DNA from 3 places in the Lysinibacillus sp. C5.1 genome. Region 2 is predicted to be linked to each of the others. Evidence: riboswitches for the same ligand, from Rfam matches in the RefSeq annotation. Region 2 holds a riboswitch; each other region holds the start of a gene.
What was found. Region 2 has a riboswitch for thiamine pyrophosphate ahead of thiT (energy-coupled thiamine transporter ThiT). Riboswitches for the same ligand answer to the same signal wherever they lie in the genome.
Positions count from the first base shown of each region.

Region 1: another riboswitch for thiamine pyrophosphate. It lies ahead of thiW (energy coupling factor transporter S component ThiW); the one in region 2 lies ahead of thiT (energy-coupled thiamine transporter ThiT).
Region 3: another riboswitch for thiamine pyrophosphate. It lies ahead of I5435_RS11950 (ABC transporter substrate-binding protein); the one in region 2 lies ahead of thiT (energy-coupled thiamine transporter ThiT).

Region 1 covers NZ_CP066226.1:840,078-844,670, reverse strand. The annotation lists gene I5435_RS03840 (ABC transporter substrate-binding protein) at 1-757, shown strand, start outside; gene I5435_RS03835 (MFS transporter) at 1,012-2,208, shown strand; TPP riboswitch at 2,272-2,379, shown strand; gene thiW (energy coupling factor transporter S component ThiW) at 2,501-2,992, shown strand; gene I5435_RS03825 (VWA domain-containing protein) at 3,046-4,593, opposite strand, start outside.
Region 2 covers NZ_CP066226.1:4,033,531-4,038,123, reverse strand. The annotation lists gene I5435_RS19915 (AAA family ATPase) at 1-1,670, shown strand, start outside; gene I5435_RS19910 (hypothetical protein) at 1,773-1,895, opposite strand; gene I5435_RS19905 (magnetosome magnetite crystal formation protein family) at 1,924-2,256, opposite strand; TPP riboswitch at 2,383-2,490, shown strand; gene thiT (energy-coupled thiamine transporter ThiT) at 2,615-3,175, shown strand; gene map (type I methionyl aminopeptidase) at 3,422-4,177, shown strand; gene I5435_RS19890 (hypothetical protein) at 4,205-4,593, opposite strand, start outside.
Region 3 covers NZ_CP066226.1:2,475,183-2,479,775, reverse strand. The annotation lists gene parC (DNA topoisomerase IV subunit A) at 1-1,955, shown strand, start outside; TPP riboswitch at 2,154-2,265, shown strand; gene I5435_RS11950 (ABC transporter substrate-binding protein) at 2,466-3,464, shown strand; gene I5435_RS11945 (thiamine-binding protein) at 3,465-3,758, shown strand; gene I5435_RS11940 (ABC transporter permease) at 3,767-4,528, shown strand; gene I5435_RS11935 (ABC transporter ATP-binding protein) at 4,503-4,593, shown strand, end outside.

The sequences.
Region 1 (4,593 bases), 1.5 Mb from region 2:
AGATAAAACAAAAATCCCGAACTTTAAAAATATCGACCCTTATTTTTTAGATTTGCCATTTGATGATAACAATAAATACTCTGTTCCTTATTTTTGGGGCACAGTTGGCATTGTCTATAATCCGGATTTAGTAGGTAACTTAGATTTCTCTTCATGGCAAGACTTATGGGATCCTTCTTTAAAACGTAAAGTCTTTTTAGTAGACGGTGCACGTGAAGTCATCGGTATGGGTTTGAACAGTCTTGGACACTCCCTGAACTCGTTAGATGACCAAGAGTTACGTCAGGCCACAGACAAACTGATTACACTCGCACCAAACGTCAAAGCGATTATTGGTGATGAGATTACACCGCTTATGATTAATAACGAAGCAGCCATCGCACTCACTTGGTCTGGTCAAGCCGCAGATATGCTATCAGAAAATGAAGATTTAGACTTTGCTGTGCCAGAAGAAGGTTCGAACTTGTGGTTTGATAATATGGTAATCCCGAAAACTTCGAAAAATATTGATGGCGCACATGCTTTCATTAACTTTATGTTAAATGCGGAATCTGGAGCTCAAAATGCAGATTATGTAGGCTACTCTACTCCAAATACTGCAGCAATGAGCTTAATGGATGAAGAAGTTATTGCTGATGAGCGCTTCTACCCTTCAGAAGAACAACGCAAAACGTTAGAAGTCTATAAAAACCTAGGACCCGATTATTTAGGGAAATACAATGAATTATTTTTAGAATTTAAAATGAGTATTCGATAAATACGAAAGAAACGAAGCCAAAAAAGTGTTAGATTGACAGCCATCAATCTAACACTTTTTTGATGGGACTGTTGATGTCCGCTACGGCAATTGGTGGCGATTGATGATTTTTAGTGGCAATTTTCTTTATTCTGTCGCCTTGTACTTGTATCATAACCATGACAGCTACCTACGACTATAATCTGATAGCCAAGCATTATTTCTTTATGATAGACTTTAGTAATGTTTTAATAGTAAATAAAGGGGGGTATTCGATGACCCAGCAGAAGTCTAATAAGGCCGCGTTGTATATTTTAATGTTTAATATGTTTATCGCAATGGGGAGTATTGGGATTATTATTCCTGTTATGCCAGAGTATTTAAAAATATTTGGAGCTGCAGGACAAGTTCTTGGCATGCTAATTGCAACGTTCGCCTTAGCACAATTCGTTTTTTCTCCAATTGCTGGGAATCTCTCAGATCGATATGGTCGAAAAAATTTGATTATCTTTGGTCTGATTGTCACTGGCCTTGGGCAAATTTCATTTGGTTTATCTACAGATGTATGGATGCTTTTTGTTGCCCGTTTCTTAGGTGGTTTAGGTTCAGCCTTTGTTGCACCGCCTATTATGGCGTTTGTGGCAGATGTCACAACGTATGAAGAACGAGGAAAAGGAATGGGCATGTTAGGAGCTGCCATGTCTCTTGGTTTTATGATTGGACCTGGTATTGGCGGGTTTCTATCGAAAGTTAGCTTGCATTTCCCATTCTTTACGGCTGGTGGAGCAGCTATTATTGCTTCTATTCTATCGGTATTTTTACTACCTTCCACAAAGCCCACTGCAGCTCAGAAAGCTCAAAAACAAGAAAATCTTGCAAAGCAGATGGTACGTTCAGTCAAAATGCCATACTTTGTCATGCTTATTATTATGCTAGTATTCTCGTTTGGCATCGCTAATTTTCAAACGACATTATCATTATTTGTAACGGACAAGTTTAATTACACGCCTGCCGATATTGCTATCTTGCTGACTGTAGGTGGTGCATTTGGTGTTATTGTTCAAATGTTTGTCATTACACCACTCTTTAAACGTTTTGGTGAAATGAAAGTTGTGTTAGTCAATTTATTTATTGCGGCTGTAGCAATTTATGCAATATTATTTGTATCTGGTTTTGCACTAATATTAATTGTTGCAACGATTTTCTCAACAGCCACTACACTAATTCGCCCTGCCGTTAACACATTAATTTCTAAACTGGCTGAAAATGAGCAAGGCTTTGCCGCTGGTCTTAATAATGCGTATATGAGCCTCGGCAATATGATTGGGCCAGCACTAGCAGGCGTTCTTTTTGATTGGAATATAAATAGTCCTTATATTTTCGGGGCAATTATTTTAATGGCCTGCTTCTTCTTAGCACTTATTTGGACTTTAAAAAAGGCGCCACATCTTATGCAACCTGACTCGAAATAATGTGAAATAGCGTTGACTAATATAGATGTTATGTTACATTTATTAGTAGAAATTTAATATCATGTTTACCACTAGGGGAGTCTTTACAAGGCTGAGACGTATATGGTCATATACGGACCCTTTGAACCTGATCTAGTTCACACTAGCGGAGGGAAGTGGCGACTCTTGCTTATTGTGTCATTATCAAATACAAGACCGCTTCCTTTTGTTTAGAGGGAGCGGTCTTTTTGTCATCCATTAGGTCGTTTTACCAACAATTCCACATGTTCTATAAAATAAAGGAGGAACTATCATGGCTATTCAAAAACTAACTATCATGGCTTTATTGGTTGCTATTGCTGTAGCAGGCTCCATATTTGTCTCGATTCCAACTGGGATTGCTCGTGCCTATCCTGTACAACATGCTATTAACGTTATCGGTGCCATTTTACTAGGGCCTGTGCCTACCATTATCGTTGCTTTGCTAACAGCCATTATTCGCATACTAACAGGCACGGGCTCTCTTTTAGCGATTCCCGGAAGTGTCATCGGTGCAGCATGTGCTGCTTTTGCTTATAAATATAGCGGCAAGAAATGGCTAGCAGGAGTTGGTGAAGTATTCGGCACAGGTATCCTTGCTTCACTAATCGCTGTACCTTATGCGCAATTATTTATGGGAACATCCGTAGCTGCATTATTTTTTATGCCCGCCTTTTTGACATCTAGTTTGATTGGGGCATGTCTCGGCATTATCATCGCGAGCAGTCTTCGGAAAACCGCACCGTCTATTCTTATTACTAAGTAGCTATGTTCAAAAAAAGATGGCACATGCTTTTTTCGCAATGTGCCATCTTTTTATTATGAGCGTTTTTTCATGCCTTTTAATAACTGCGCAACATTGGTGTTTTCCACCTGCACGGCTGTTTCGTCTACAGGCTTTTCATTGTGCCTGCGACTTGTTATAAAGCGCCAACCAAAGCGTCGAATCGTAATATCCAAGAAGAATAGCAACATCCCTGCTAAGAGTAGCCATGTCGCAATACTTTGGCGCTCTGCTCCTTTGTTTGTGAAATCACGGAACACTTCTTGTGGTTCTTTCAATACTGAGCCGCCAGTTTGCTTTGTTAGTTGCTCTACAACGGTTTCATTCACAGGACGTAATTCATATTCAGCACTGTAAGGTACACTAAGACCTGCTTGGTAAATAGCCTGCTCTTCATCAGCGATGCGGAAGAAAATTAAACCAGGCTTCGCTTGGACAACCGCGCGTACTTGCGAGGCAGATAGCGTTTCAAGCTGTATATCAAGCTCCTCACCAGCTTCATCGACAGCAACAATATCTAAAAATGCTGCTTCATTTGTCGGATCGGTGATAATAAATGAACCATCTGTATCAAGACGTACATCATAGGCGACATCATTATAACTTGGTAGCATTTGCGATATAATGGTTTGCCAAAATGTTCCCCATTCCTGCCATCTTGCCCAGTCACCAGCCCATTTCCCCGTTGAATCGGATGTGAAAGCAAAAGTTTTACCAAGTCCATATTGCCATTGTGCTAATACCGGATCTTCTTTCTCACTTTCTGCTATAACAGCAGCTCCCTGCTTCGCTGTTGTGCCAATGTAGGCATTCATTTGTGGCACACCATTCGCAAATAATGCATTCCAGCCAGATGCATTGTAGATTGTTGGATAGAAAGGATTGTCTTCAATATACGTACGTGAAATCATCGCTGTCTCACGTGATAAAATCGAAGGAATTGTCTGTTCATCGATGACATCATAGAAGCGACCACTGCCCATTTCACTTAGCCCTTGCAGAAGATTGCCATCAGCATCTTGTCCAATCGCCACAGTTGACAGTGTCACTCCTTGTTCTTTCCCCGTTTCAATTAAATCCTCATAATTGCCAGCTTGTGATTGTCCATCTGTAAGTAAAATAATATGTTTCCTTTGCAATTTTAAATCAGCTAAACTATCATAGGCTGCTGCCAATGAACGATAAATTTCTGTACCACCACCAGGCGTAACCGATAAAATCGTATCGACGGCTTCTTCTTTATTGCCTAATGGTCCAGTTTCGATGATTTCCCAAGGGCGATCATCAAAGGCGATAAATCCTAGCGTATCTTCATCTCGTAACATTTCAACAGATCGAGCCGCCGCTTCTTTCGCAAGCTCTAATTTTGAGCCATACATACTTCCTGAACGGTCAAGTACAATGACGAGCCCTAAAGATGGCAATTGTTCTTTGCCTTTTATCTCCATCTCAACAGGTAGTAATGTTTCAATCGGTGTTTTAAAATAACCACCCAAGCCGAAGCTATTTTCACCGCCGACCATTGTAAAGCCAACACCAAAGTTTTTCACTGCCTGTTCAATAACGCTCATCTTCGCCTCTCC
Region 2 (4,593 bases):
ATGAGCAAGCGAGTGAGCTAGCTGAGCAAGCGTTTCAAAGGGCGCAACAGCTCTATCAAGAAAGTAATAAAGCGCAACAGACTAAGGAACAACAATGGATTACCAGTCAGGCAAGTATTTTAGCAGCCAAGTTAAAAGATGGCGATGCTTGTCCAGTTTGTGGCAGTACAACACACCAATTAACACATAGTGAGCCACTAGCAGTCGTGGATGAAGTGGAGCTGGAAACAATCCGCGCGACAGCTCATGCAAATGAGAGAAATTATTACGAAAAAGAAGCAACAGTCAAAACAACAAAGCAATTGCTTCAAGAGGTGGCTGAACAGGTAGAAGCTAGCCATATATCACTAGCTGATCGAGTAGATCTTACAACTTCATTACAATTCATTGAGCAACAAGTTACTGTTTTAAAAATCGTTAACGATCAACTATCTATCGCACGGACTAAGCTAAAAGAGCAACTGGCAAGAAATGAACAATTACAACACAAACAAGTCCAGTTAGAGCACTATTTTGCCGAGCAGTCGAAAGAATTAATTAAACAGCAAGCAATTGTAGAAGAACAACAAAAGTACATTCCTGAACATGTAAAGTCATTGCAACAATTAAAGCAAACAATGGAAGATATAAAATCGCAAAAGAATGCATTACAAGCAGCATGGAACGCGAGCCAGCATAATCTACAAGCAACAAAAGAAGCGTCACATAAAGCAGCTATAGCAGAAGAACTGGCAAAAAAAGCCTATGAGGAATTGCAAAACAAACTGAATGAAAAACGAGAACAATTTGTCACAAGCATGAACAATGTAGGTTTTACAACATATGAAGCATATGCGGCGGCAAAGCGAAGTGTTGTACAAATCGAGGAATTACGTAAAGCGTGCCGGGATTACGCTTTACAACAGCACTCTTTACAGCAACAAATCTTAGATGGAGCACAACATCTTGAAGGAAAAGAGAAGCAAAATTTAACGATATTAGAAGACAAGCTTGAGATGCTGCGAGCTACATCTGAAGAAGCATTTAAAATATTGCAACAGACGAAAAATTATGCAACAGCATGTGCTGACTTTATTGTTAAAGTTGATGAAACGGCGAGGGAAATACGGATACTCGAAAAAGAAGCAGGCCGTGTAAAAGAACTTTACACCGTGTTGAATGGTCAAAATCCTAAAAAACTGTCATTTGAGCGTTATATTCAAATCAATTATTTAGATAAGATTACAGCAGCAGCCAATCTTCGTTTATTCCATTTATCAAATGGACAGTTTGAATTGCGGCGCTCTGATCGCTTGGAGAAGCATGCCAAGCAAAGTGGGTTAGGGTTAGATGTGTATGATGCTTATACGGACCAATTAAGAGATGTAAAAACATTATCTGGTGGGGAGAAGTTTAATGCATCATTAAGTCTTGCATTAGGTATGGCAGATGTTATTCAAAGCTTCCAAGGAAATATTCAGATTGAAACGATGTTTATCGACGAGGGCTTTGGTTCTTTAGATGAGGAAGCGTTAAATAAAGCAATTGATACGTTAATTGATTTACAAGATTCAGGAAGAATGATTGGTGTTATTTCACATGTAGCCGAGTTAAAAGCCGCAATGCCAGCCGTTTTACATGTTGAAAAAACGTTAAGTGGGCATAGTACAACACACTTTGAAGTAAAGTAGTGCCAGTCACCCAAACAATTCTAAATAAAACCCACTTGCACTGTGTGGTGTAAGTGGGTTTTGTGTGCCAGTCACTCAAACAATTAAAAGAAGTCAGTGCACCTATTTTCTGCGTGTTGATACGTAAGGTGTTGTCCCTTTTTTTGCAGCAACTACTTTTTTGACAATAGGAATGACAATAGGTGCAAATTTTATAGCGGTTTTCACTACTTTTGATACTTTCATGAATACGACATCTCCTTAGTACTAAATTTTAACGTATAACTCGTACAGCTTGCACAATATTCCAAATAACAATACCTAATGATACGAGTAAATAAATTGCAAATGAAGCAAACCAAATGATAATGAATGTATTCCCATTTGAAGAAGGATCAAACGTGTTCAATGACATTGATGAAAATATAGAGATAGCAAAGAAAATGATACCCAAGACTAATGGAATCAAGTGAGAAATAAGTGCTCGAATGGAATGTCTTTTGACTTCACTATCTTTTGAAACAAAGTAAACGACTAATGGAACGACAAATGGTGCAATAAAAACACTGAGATAACTAAACGCAGATAAAACTTTTTGATTCTCCATAATTGTTCCTCCCTTTTTAATATTTACGCATAGAAAGCGTAAAAGTTTCAAAAAAATAATTGAGGAAAAGGTTGTAATACCAAAGGTGTTTGCGTACAATGAGGGTGTTCAATAAAAATGAGATGTAACGACCACAAGGGGAGCTGATGATGTCAGCTGAGACTGGGCACGTAATGCCTTTACTCTTTGAACCTGTAAGTTAACACTTGCGTAGGGATGTGGATAGAAACCGACACTTTTACGATGTGAGGCTCTGTCCTGGCATCGTTTTTTATGCCGGATTGAGGTGCACATCCAAATAATTGTTTTCTATTCCTGCTCTTGTATCCTACATCGGAACAAAGGAGAGAATAATAGTATGGACAAAAAAAGATTACTCATGCTGGTGGAGATTGCAATTTTTGCAGCGGTAGGGCTTGTGCTCGATCAAGTTTCTTTTAAAGTATGGGCACAAGGTGGCTCGGTAAGCTTAGTCATGATACCAATTATTTTAATGGCATTTCGTTGGGGGCTTTTGTCAGGGCTCACAACAGGTCTATTAATTGGTGTGTTACAAACAATGTTTGGTGCTTATATTGTGCATTGGCTTCAAGGATTACTAGATTATGGGGCAGCCTTTACTGTAGTAGGTTTAGCGGCAATCGTTCGTGAACCTGTATTAAAAGCCGCAACAGCACTCAACAAAAAGAAAATGGCTCTGTACATAGTGATGGGAACAGTGTTAGCTGGTTTTTTACGCTATCTTGCACACACGATTGCAGGTGCAGTATTCTTTGCGGAGTATGCGGGCGATCAAAATGCATGGATTTATTCAATTATTTATAATGGAACATATATGCTACCAGCAACTATTTTAACAGCGATTGTCGGTGTTCTATTATTTACAGCAGCGCCACAATTAATGCAACGAAAATTATAAATGAATGGAAATAGTATGCTAAGAATCACTTAGTATACTATTTTTTTTATATCGAGAACAATCAGTTTAAATGAACTGTAGAGAAAGGCTGTTTTAATGTCTAAAGACTTTTAAAATCGTCTGTTTTTTCTATGAGTAGCACTTATGAAATTCTATTGGCATAGAATAATTAAAGCTTTTGGCGTTATGCACATAAAAAGTTATGTTATATTAAAGAGTAGATATTAGATGAAAGGGACGTTAAAAATGATTGTAAAAACCCAAGAAGAAATTGAAGCCTTTAAAAAAATTGGTCGCATTTGTGCGGAAATTCGTGAGGCGATGAAAGCAGCTACAAAGCCTGGTGTGACAACACTTGAATTAGATGAAATTGCAGGACGCATGTTTGCTGAAGCAGGAGCTATTTCAGGTCCTAAGGGAGAGTATGATTTCCCAGGTTACACTTGTATTAGTGTCAATGAAGAAGTTGCCCATGGTATTCCAGGACAACGTATTATTAAAGAGGGAGATATTGTTAATATTGATGTATCTGGCTCTTTAAATGGTTACTTTGCAGATACAGGTATTTCTTTTGTAGTAGGGGAAGGTTATGAGGATAAAGAAAAACTTTGCCGCGTAGCAAAAAGCGCTTTTGATCGTGCAATGACAAAAGTAAAAGCTGGTTCGAAATTAAACCAAATTGGGAAAGCGGTAGAGCGTGAGGCTTATGCCAATGACTTAACAGTTATTATGAACTTAACGGGTCATGGATTAGGTCGTTCATTGCATGATGAACCAAACCACATTTTAAACTATTACGATGCGTGGGATTCAACAATTATGAAAGAAGGCATGGTGTTAGCTGTAGAGCCATTTATTTCAGCAAAAGCAGAGCATATCGTTGAAGCTGGTGATGGCTGGACATTTATCACGCCTGATAAATCTTTAGTTGCCCAAATTGAGCATTCGATTATTGTAACAAAAGACAAACCAATCATTTTAACTTCATTAGATGAGCAATAAGACGAAATAAAAAACCTGCTTACCGATTTATTTTTGGTAAGCAGGTTTTTTTTTGACGAATAGAATACCAACAACAAGTACCCCACATAAAAATAAGGCTGCTGTCGTCACAAGCAACTCGTCAAGATGATTATGAAATGCAATGCCAACGAATGCCCAAATGAAAACGCTAGGATAGACAATATCAAAATGATGATAACGTATATGTAAGGCAATCACGACACCAATTGTCAGTAAAATAACTGCCCAAAGTGGATTGCTAAGACCAAAGCCATTCCATTCATAAGAAGTTAACGTAAAACTCGTATTTGTCATCAATAAAAATGTAGACCAAGCAAAGTAAAGTGAAATCGGTAGGCGGCCAGATAATGCATTATTGGAATGTGAGTACGTATTGTAAAGGAAAAATAAGTATA
Region 3 (4,593 bases), 1.6 Mb from region 2:
CTCGCTTCCCGAATTTGCTTGTCAACGGGTCGACAGGAATATCTGCTGGTTATGCCACAGATATTCCCCCACATGCACTTGATGAGGTGTTAGATGCCGTTTTAATGCGTTTAGATCAACCGAATTCGACTGTCGATGAGCTAATGACGGTGATTAAAGGCCCTGACTTCCCAACAGGAGGGATTATTCAAGGTGTCGATGGTATTAAAAAGGCATATGAAACTGGACGCGGTAAAATTATTGTTCGAGCTCAAGCAGCCATTGAACCATTAAAAGGTGGGAAAGAGCAAATCGTTATTACAGAGTTACCTTATGATGTGAATAAGGCAAATCTTGTAAAGAAAATTGATGAACAACGCGTCGATAAACGCCTGGAAGGCATTGCAGAAATTCGAGATGAATCAGACCGTACTGGTTTACGCGTCGTGATTGAGTTAAAAAAAGACGTGCCAGCACAGGGCATTTTAAATTACTTATTTAAAACTACTGATTTGCAAGTAGCCTATAACTTTAATATGATTGCGATCCATAATCGTCGTCCAACGATGATGACATTGCCACTGCTACTTGATGCGTACATAGCCCATCAAAAAGAAGTGGTGACAAACCGCTCCATTTATGATTTACAAAAGGCAAAAGACCGTTCTCATATTGTTGATGGCTTGATTAAAGCACTGTCGATTTTAGATGAAGTAATTGCAACAATTCGTTCATCGAATGATAAGCGCGACGCAAAAACAAATTTACAGGTGAAATTTGACTTTACTGAAGTGCAATCGGAGGCGATTGTGAGCTTACAATTATACCGTTTAACGAATACGGATATTACAGAGCTACGTCGTGAACAAGATGAGTTAAATGCACTGATTGCGAAACTAGAAGGTATTTTGCATAGCGGGGCGAAACTTGTACGTGTCATTAAACAAGAATTACTCGACATTAAAAAACGTTTTTCTGAACCACGCCGTTCGAAAATCGAACAAGAGATTGAAGAAATTAAAATTACGTTAGACGTGCTTGTTCCAAGTGAGGATGTTGTGGTCACAGTGACGAAGGATGGCTATATTAAGCGTACATCCACACGTTCGCATGCAGCATCTAATGGACAAGATTTTGCCATGAAAGACTCCGATTATTTACTGTATGAGGCAACGTTAAATACCCAGCATCATCTGTTGTTGTTCACAAATCGTGGGAATTATATTTATCAGCCTGTACATGAATTGCCGGATATTCGTTGGAAAGATCTTGGTCAGCATATCTCAAGTATTGTGCCAACAGGGGAAGATGAAACAATTATTGCAGTCTATGGTTTTGATTCCTTTGACCAGCCAAACACCTATATTTTAACCGCTACAAAGGAAGGGCAAATTAAGCGCTCGCCACTGCCAGATTATGCAGTAACTCGTTATTCGAAGCCTATTAAGACGATGAATGTCAAATCAGGCGATGAAATGATCATGGCCGATATTGTTTCAGACGAGGCAGAGCTGTTATTGATTACTGATACAGCCTACGCTATCCGCTTCCCAATTGAAGAACTTCCTGTCACAGGTGTTAAAACGGGTGGCGTGAAAGGTATCACGTTAAAAGATGGGGAAGTACTTGTTGGTGTAACAATATTAAAGCCGTCTGATACAGAGTATGTCGTGATTGTTACCCAACGAGGTGCTGTGAAGAAGATGAATGTCGCTGAAGTCGATATGGCAAGTAGAGCAAAACGTGGTTTAAAAGTGTTAACCGAATTAAAAGCCAATCCACATCGTATAGTTGCGGTAGTAAAAGCAAGTGATAAGGAGCAAGTCATTGTTGAAACAGAAAAAGGCGTAAAAGAAATCATTGATGTCAAAGGTTTAACGCGCGCAGATCGCCATTCGAATGGCTCCTTTAAAATAGATATCGCTACAGACGGTACCATTTCTCATGTAATGAAAATGAAAAAAGAAGAGGAATAATTTATTATGCCCATGTTCTTATACAGAACTGGGCTTTTTTCATCTAGCAAAATGCTTTGGAAAACGAATTACTAATTAGAAAGAAGTTTGCTCGCTTATGATAGGCATCGACAGCAAGGCTGATTTTAAAGGTTTAAAAATACGAGCTTGTCATTTGAAGATAGATAGGGGTATAATAATCAACGAAAAGTTCATAAGTTAAGAATGTAGGGGGGCTGGAAGTTGCCAGCTGAGATTGCGTCCGTTCAGATGCTGACCCTTTGAACCTGATTTGGCTCGTACCAGCGTAGGGAACATCTATTCAAAAATATTCGTACACTATTTTTTGATACCGTTTGCAAACGCCTGGGATAATTCCTAGGCGTTTTTTGTTTAAGGATGAAGAATTCCCTTAAGCAGTTAGAAAACAATGAGCATCGTCTGCAAACGGATTAAAAACAGCATACGCTTTTCTTCTGGTGAAACATTCAATCATGAACACTTTCAAATTACTTGCTAGGAGGATATAGCATGAAAAAATGGTTAATCATTATGGTTGCTGCACTAATTACATTAGTTGGATGTAGCGCAAAAGAAGACAAAAAAGAGGAAGCCAGTTCAGAAAAAAAAATATCAGTTGTACTGGACTGGACACCTAATACGAATCATACGGGACTTTATGTGGCGCAAAAGCTTGGCTATTTTAAAGAGCAAGGCTTAGACGTAGAGATTATTTTACCAGGTGATGCAGGTGCTGATCAGCTTGTGGCGTCTGGGAAATCAGAGTTTGGCGTAAGCATCCAAGAAGGCATTACGCAAGCTCGTGTACAAGGTGTACCACTTGTATCGATTGCTGCAATTATTCAACATAATACTTCAGGTTTTGCATCACTTGCTTCAAAAGGCATTACATCACCAAAAGATTACGAAGGAAAAACCTATGGTGGCTGGGGTGCTCCAGTGGAACAAGCTGTTTTACAGTCACTGATGCAAACAGAAAATGCTGATATAAACAAATTAGATATCGTCAATGCGGGAGATATCGACTTTTTCACAATGATGCAAAAGGATATTGATTTTGCGTGGATTTATTATGCTTGGACAGGTATTGAGGCAGAACTTCGTGGGGAAAAGTTAAATATGCAGTATTTAACCGACTATAGTGAGCAGCTTGATTATTACACACCTGTATTGGCAACGAATGAAAAAATGATAAAGGATAATCCTGATGTCGTAAAGGCATTTGTCGCAGCTACTGCTAAAGGCTATGAATATGCGATAGCGCATCCGAGTGAAGCGGCTGATATTTTACTTGAAGCGGTACCTGATTTGGATAAAGAGCTTGTGCATAAAAGTCAGGAATGGTTAGCGGGTAAATATCAAGATGATGCGGCGCAATGGGGAGAACAAAAGTTAGCAGTTTGGGAAAACTATGCGGACTGGATGACACAGAATAACGTTTTAGAAGGCGACTTTAATGCACAACAAGCATTTACAAACGACTTCTTACCAAAGAAAGGAGCAAAATAAATGGCGAATTCATTAATTAGTGTACAAATCATACCTAAAACAGAAAAATATGAGGATGTGATCCCATTTGTAGATGCGGCAATAGCTGTAATCGATGCTTCCGGTGTGCACTATGAGGTGCATCCACTGGAAACAACAATGGAGGGTGAATTATCCACTTTGTTACAAATTATTGAAGAGATGAATAAAAAGATGATTGACTTAGGCGCTATCAATGTTATTACACAAGTGAAAATTTTATATCAGCCAGCTGGTATTACAATGGGAACATTAACGGAGAAATATCGAGGGTGAAACAGGTAATGCTGAAAGGAAGGTCGATTATTTTTATCGCCTTCCTCTTATTCATATGGGAACTTATTATACGTGTAGCTGATATCCCGCATTGGCTATTGCCAGCGCCAAGTGCCATTATGATTGAAGGTATTGAATCGTATTCAACGTTTATTCCCCATGTTTGGGCCACGATTCAGCTAGCATTATTAGGGCTTGCTATTGGTGTGATGTGTGGCTTAAGCGTTGCGGTATTTTTACATCGCTCATCAACCATTAGAGCGTTTGTTTATCCGATTCTTATTGTGTCTCAAAATGTGCCAGTGCTCGTTTTAGCGCCATTATTAATTATTTGGTTTGGCTTTGGCCTGTTACCCAAGCTGATTATTATTTGTCTCGTTTGCTTCTTTCCAATCGTTATCGCGGCGATGGATGGGTTTCGCCAAACCTCTCCTGAGCTCAAACATTATTTTGCAATGATTGGTGCTACGAAGGGGCAAACATTTTGGAAATTAGAATGGCCTTATGCGTATCCATCTATCTTTTCCGGTATTAAGATTGCGGCGACCTATAGTGTGATGGGAGCGGTCATTGCTGAATGGCTTGGTGCAAAAAAGGGAATTGGTGTTTATATGACGCTCGCACAATCATCGTTTCGAACGGATCGCGTCTTTGTAGCGATATTTGCGATTGTCTTATTAAGTTTATTGTTATTTAGTGTGATTCGTTTTGTAGAAAAGCTTGTTGTAAAGGGGAGGGGCGCACATGCTGAACATTCAAGACATATCTAAGTCCTTTGGCTCGCTTGAAGTAGTGTATAATTTATCCTTTACCGTACAGGAAGGTGAATTTGTGG